DNA from 2 places in the Eubacterium sp. AM46-8 genome. Region 2 is predicted to be linked to the other one. Evidence: a T-box and tRNA genes for the amino acid it is inferred to sense, from the RefSeq annotation. Region 2 holds a T-box; the other holds one or more tRNA genes.

Region 1 (3,433 bases), on a different contig from region 2:
ACAGACTTGCAGGAACAGGACATCATCAGGGAGTTGTTGCCATTGGTGCAGCTTATGAATATGCAGAGGTTGAGGATATACTTGCAGCAGCTAAGGAAAAGGGAGAAGATCCATTTATATTCATTCTTGATGAGATAGAGGATCCTCACAATCTTGGTGCTATTATAAGAACTGCTAACCTTGCAGGTGCACATGGAGTTATTATTCCTAAGAGAAGAGCTGTCGGACTTACAGCAACTGTAGCCAAGACATCAGCGGGCGCGATTAATTACACACCTGTAGCCAAGGTTACTAATATTTCACAGACAATCGAGGAACTTAAGAAGCAGGGACTCTGGTTTGTATGCGCTGATATGGGCGGGGAGACAATGTATAATCTTAATCTCAAAGGACCTATCGGCCTTGTTATAGGTAATGAGGGCAATGGAGTAAGCCGTCTTGTTAAGGACAAATGTGATTTCATCGCATCAATTCCTATGAAGGGTGATATTGATTCCTTAAATGCCTCAGTTGCAGCAGGTGTTCTTGCATACGAAATAGTCCGTCAGAGACTTAATTAGGGAGTTTTTTATGAAATATTTGGAAGAGTATCCTGATGAAGAGCTTATTGATATGTACAGGGCAGGTGATGAGCAGGCAATTGAGTACATATTTGAAAGATATAAGTATATAGTGCGAAAGAAAGCAAAGGCCATGTTTCTTGCCGGAGGAGACAGTGATGATTTAATTCAGGAGGGAATGATAGGTCTTTATAAGGCTGTCCGTGACTATGATAAGCAAAAGGATGCTTCTTTCATGACATTTGCAGGGATGTGCATAAACAGGCAGATTCTTAATGCAGTTACAGCTTCTAACAGAAAGAAGAATACACCACTTAATACATATGTTTCTTTTGATGAGCCGGTCAATCCAGAGGATGATTCTCAGGTAAAGCTGGTGGATGTACTAAAGTCTGATAAGGAACAGAATCCGGAAAGACTTTTTATTGATCAGGAAAATGCTGAAAGCTTAGAAGATAAATTATACAGCGTGCTAAGTGATTTTGAGAAAAATGTACTGGAATTATATATGTCTGGAAAAGATTATATAGCTATTGCGCAGATGCTTGATAAGCCGCCAAAATCTATAGATAATGCTATACAAAGGATAAGGAATAAAGTTGACAAAATAACCAACCTATAATATTATGAATAGGTGTGTTAAGACACATGCTATTGTAGCTCAGGGGTAGAGCACTTCATTGGTAATGAAGAGGTCACGGGTTCAATTCCCGTCAATAGCTTAATTTAATGTTTGTGTTTTTTAAAACAGATTGGAGGACGCTATGGTAAAAGCTATTGTAGGTGCTAACTGGGGTGATGAAGGAAAAGGTAAGATTACTGATATGCTTGCCGAAGAATCAGACATCATCGTAAGATTCCAGGGAGGAGCTAATGCGGGACATACTATTATTAATGATTATGGAAAGTTCGCGCTTCATCTTTTACCTTCGGGAGTTTTCTATAACCATACAACAAGTGTCATTGGCAACGGCGTAGCTCTTAATATTCCATATCTTGTTAAGGAATTAAAGAGCCTTACAGACCGTAATGTACCAATGCCTAAGATTCTTGTATCAGACAGGGCACAGATTCTTATGCCATATCATGTTGCATTTGATACATATGAAGAAGCAAGACTTGCTGGTAAATCATTTGGTTCTACCAAGTCAGGTATTGCTCCATTCTATTCAGATAAGTATGCTAAGATTGGTTTCCAGGTTAATGAATTATTTGGAGATGAGCAGGAACTTAAGGAAAAGATTGCCAATGTATGTACATTAAAGAATGTTATGCTTGAGCATCTCTATCATCAGCCACTTCTTAATGAAGAAGAGATATTTAATACTCTTATGGAATATAAAGAGATGGTTGAACCATATGTATGTGATACATCAGCATTTTTACATCAGGCACTTAAAGACGGAAAGAAGATTTTACTTGAGGGTCAGTTAGGTTCTCTTAAGGATACTGACCATGGTATATATCCAATGGTAACTTCATCATCAACATTAGCTCCTTATGGTGCTATTGGTGCTGGTATTCCGGCTGCATCAATTACAGATGTTGTTACAGTTGTTAAGGCATATTCTTCAGCAGTTGGTGCCGGAGCATTTGTAAGCGAAATCTTTGGTGATGAGGCAGATGAACTCAGGCGCAGAGGTGGAGACGGTGGTGAATTCGGAGCTACTACAGGACGTCCTAGAAGAATGGGATGGTTCGATGCAGTTGCTACACGTTATGGTGTAAGAATGCAGGGAACAACAGAGGTTGCTCTTACAGTTCTTGATGTACTTGGATATCTTGATGAGATTCCAATGTGTGTTGGATATGAGATAGATGGAAAGATTACTAAGGATTTCCCAACTACTCCACAGCTTGAGAAGGCTAAGCCGGTATTAAAGACTATGCCAGGCTGGAAGTCAGATATCAGAGGAATTACTAACTATGAAGAGCTTCCTGTCGAGTGCCGTAACTATATTGAGGCTATTGAGCAGGAAATTGAAGCCCCTATCACAATGGTATCTAATGGTCCTGGAAGACATGAGATTATCCACAGAAAGAGTAAATTTTCTAAATAATAACATTTAACATTACCGTATCTGCAGTACAACAGTTTTGCAGATACGGTCTTTTTATAGGTAATTGGAGGTAAATCCCTCTCCTCACCTGAGGGGAATGTGCTTACAATAAGCACATGGATTTTGCTTCGCAAAACAAGGAGGAATATATGAAGTTTAATAAATATTTTGACCACACTAACTTAAAGCCGGAAGCGACTAAGGATGATATCCGTACATTATGTGAAGAAGCAAAAAAGTATGATTTTGCATCAGTATGTGTTAATGGAATGTATACAGCATTTGCAAAAGAATGTCTTTCCGGAAGTGATGTTAAGACATGTGTTGTTGTTGGATTTCCGCTGGGAGCTATGAGTACAGACGTAAAGGCTTATGAGACTAAGAAAGCCGTAGAAGATGGTGCAGATGAGATTGATATGGTTATTCCTGTAGGACTTCTTAAAGCAGGTGAATATGATGCTGTGTATGAGGATATTAAGGCAGTAAGGGATGCATGTGCAGGAAAGGTTTTAAAGGTTATATTCGAGAACTGTCTTCTGACTGATGAGGAGAAGATTAAGGCGTGCGAACTGTCTGTTAAGGCAGGAGCTGATTATGTCAAGACTTCAACAGGATTCTCTACAGGAGGTGCAACAATAAGTGATGTTGCACTTATGAAAGCCCATGTGGAAGGAAAGTGTAAGGTTAAAGCGGCAGGCGGAATAAGAGATTACAACACAGCAGCTGCCATGATAGATGCCGGAGCTGACAGGCTTGGAACAAGCGCTACAATTAAGATCATGGAAGGAAGGCAGTAAAATTACTGCTTATTCC
Region 2 (3,433 bases):
TATCAGCTGCGAACAATTCACAAATCCCACATAATATGCTATCATAGTGAAAATTTATAAAAAGTGAGGTCTATTTATGTGGGAGAAATTTAAATCTTTTCTGAAACGCAAGGATATTGAAGTTTCAGTTAAAAGGTATGGAATTGACGCACTGGGAGCGATGGCACAGGGACTGTTTTGCTCGCTGCTTATAGGAACAATTCTTAATACACTGGGAACACAGTTACATATCGGTTTTCTTACTAATACTGTGGCAACAGTGAGTGGCGTAAATTATACAGTTGGAGGGCTTGCGTCAGCAATGAGTGGACCGGCAATGGCAGTTGCTATTGGTTATGCGCTGAAATGTCCTCCACTTGTGCTGTTTTCACTCATAACTGTTGGATTTGCATCTAATGCACTTGGTGGTGCGGGCGGTCCGCTTGCGGTATATTTTGTTGCAATTATTGCAGCAGAAGCAGGTAAAATGATTTCTAAAGAAACTAAGGTAGATATTCTTGTTACACCGCTTGTTACTATAGGTGTTGGAACAGGCGTTGCAGCTCTTATCGCTCCGGCTTTAGGAAAAGCGGCAATGAAGATTGGCGAGCTTATTATGCTTGCAACTAATCTCCAGCCTTTCCTTATGGGAATTGCGGTATCAGTACTTGTTGGAATTGCGCTTACACTTCCTATATCATCTGCAGCTATATGTGCTGCATTTGGACTTACAGGACTTGCGGGTGGAGCAGCAGTTGCAGGCTGTTGCGCACAGATGGTTGGCTTTGCGGTTATGTCGTTTAATGAAAACCGCTGGGGCGGACTTGTATCTCAGGGAATTGGTACATCAATGCTTCAGATGGGAAATATCATTAAGAATCCGAGAATATGGATTGCACCGATAGTTACGTCTGCAATTACAGGTCCTATGGCAACATGCTTGTTCAAGCTGCAGATGAATGGTACTCCGGTATCATCCGGTATGGGAACTTGCGGATTTGTCGGTCAGATTGGAGTATATTCAGGCTGGGTAAATGACATTACCAATGGAACTAAGGCAGCAATTACAGGATTTGACTGGGCTGGAATGATACTTATATCATTTGTTCTTCCGGCAGTTCTTTGCCCGCTTATTAATATGCTTCTTAAGAAGATTGGCTGGGTTAAAGATGGAGATATGAAATTGTCTTAAAATGAAAATTGAATTAAAAATTGAATATAAAATCTGTGATTAAAAGGTTGACATCAGGTAGCTTTTGAAATATACTTTTAATCAAAGTGTTGACGAGAAGAGTACTATGTTACGGTTCTACAGAGAGAAGCATATATGGTGGAAGTGCTTTAGAATACGGATATGGGAAAACCACCTCTGAGCGGCCCCAATACGGCACGGTGATTCCGTTATAATCATAATGAGATGTTCTCCTGATTTAGAGAATAATAAGGGTGGAACCGCGGATTGAATATTCGCCCCTTATACAGCAAGCTGGAAAGCCACTGTATAAGGGGCTTTTTTGCGCGAGTAGCGATGAGAATATACAGGGAAAGTCAACAGCTGTGCTTGCACAGGGTGTGGACTTTGCATGGATATTCGAGGAGCACCGCGACAGTGACAGAGCGAAGCTCTGGAACATGAGCTACGAGCACAAGCAGCGATGAGAATAGCAACAAAAATATTAACACAAAAGGAGATTTATCATGGTTAATTTTAAGGAAGATGAAAGACTGAATACTCTTAATCATTCATGTGCACATGTTATGGCACAGGCAGTTAAGCATTTATATCCACATGCTAAGTTCTGGGTTGGCCCAGTAGTAAAAGAGGGATTCTATTATGATATAGACCTTGGAGATAATGTAATCAATGACGAAGTTATTGAAGCTATCGAAAAAGAAATGAAGAAAATCTGCAAGGAAGGCAAGAAGATATACAGAAGAGAAGTTTCTAAGCAAGAAGCCCTTGAGATGTTCAAGGATGATATGTATAAGCTTGACCTTATAAGCGGTCTTGAAGATGGCAACATTACAGTATATGACCAGGGCGATTTCACAGACCTCTGCCGTGGACCTCATGTTGATAATACTAAGCTCTGTAAGAATTTCAAGCTTGTTAAATATTCTGGTGTATACTGGAAGGGCGATGCTAACAATCATGTAATGCAGAGAATCTATGGTGTATGTTTCCCAACAGCTGAGGAGCTTGAAGAACATCTTAAGCTTCTTGAGGAAGCAAAGGAACGTGACCACAGAAAGATTGGCAAAGAAATGGAACTTTTCATGTCAGATGACTTAATTGGCCGTGGACTTCCAATGTTCTTACCAAAGGGATATACAGTATGGCAGGAGCTTGAGAATTACATTAAGGACAAGGAAAGAAAGCTTGGATACCTTCATGTAATGACACCATGTGTTGGTACAGTTAATCTTTACAAGACATCAGGCCACTGGGATCACTACAAGGAAAACATGTTCCCAGCTATGGAAGTTGAAGGCGAATCATTTGTCTTAAGACCAATGAACTGCCCTCATCACATGATGATATATGCTAATAAAATGCATTCTTACAAGGATCTTCCTATAAGAATTGGTGAGATTGCACATGACTTCAGATTTGAGGCAAGTGGAACATTAAAGGGTATTGAGAGAGGAAGACATTTCTGTCAGAATGATGCCCATCTTTTCGTAACACCAGAGCAGATTGAGTCAGAATTTGCCAAGGTTGTAGACCTTATATTTGAGACATACAAGGATTTCAATATTACAGATTACCGCTGTGTTCTCTCATTAAGAGATCCAGAGGATAAGGTAAAGTATCATGATGATGATGAAATGTGGAACAATGCTGAGAACGCATTAAGAAAGGTTCTTAATGATATCGGAATTGAGTACACAGAGGAAATCGGAGAGGCTGCATTCTACGGACCTAAGCTTGATGTTAATGTTAAGCCTGCTATCGGTAATGAATATACTTTATCAACATGTCAGCTTGATTTCTGTCTTCCATCTAAGTTCAACTTAACATACATTGATAAAGATGGACAGAGAAAGACACCTGTAGTTCTTCACAGAGCTATCCTTGGTTCTCTTGACAGATTCATGGCTTATATACTTGAGGAGACAAAGGGCAACCTTCCATTATGGCTTGCTCCTGTACAGGCTACAATTCTTCCAGTTAAGAATGAAGATGAGGAGTTAAATGCTTATGCACATGGTCTCTATGATTATCTTGCTGATAATGGAATCAGAGTTGAGATTGATGAGAGAGCAGAAAAGCTTGGATACAGAGTAAGAGAAGCTCAGGTTAAGAAGATTCCTTACCTTATTGTACTTGGTAAGAATGAAGCAGCAGATGGAACTGTAAGTTACAGACTTCACGGAGAGCAGAAGTCAACTACAGTATCTAAGGACGAATTTGTTGCAATGCTTAAGGATGAGATTGCTACTAAGAAGAATA

What was found. A T-box is a leader RNA that pairs with one kind of tRNA and senses whether it is charged. The one in region 2 lies ahead of thrS (threonine--tRNA ligase), so its partner is inferred to be a tRNA-Thr.
Region 1: it has a tRNA-Thr gene. The T-box ahead of thrS (threonine--tRNA ligase) is inferred to sense a tRNA for this amino acid. The anticodon was not compared.

Annotation. Positions count from the first base shown of each region.
Region 1 covers NZ_QSEU01000015.1:62,829-66,261, reverse strand. The annotation lists gene rlmB (23S rRNA (guanosine(2251)-2'-O)-methyltransferase RlmB) at 1-560, shown strand, start outside; gene sigH (RNA polymerase sporulation sigma factor SigH) at 571-1,182, shown strand; tRNA gene DW963_RS10480 (tRNA-Thr) at 1,211-1,282, shown strand; gene DW963_RS10475 (adenylosuccinate synthase) at 1,325-2,620, shown strand; gene deoC (deoxyribose-phosphate aldolase) at 2,770-3,417, shown strand; gene DW963_RS10465 (hypothetical protein) at 3,420-3,433, opposite strand, start outside.
Region 2 covers NZ_QSEU01000019.1:12,889-16,321, forward strand. The annotation lists gene DW963_RS11970 (PTS sugar transporter subunit IIC) at 77-1,171, shown strand; T-box leader at 1,252-1,457, shown strand; gene thrS (threonine--tRNA ligase) at 1,678-3,433, shown strand, end outside.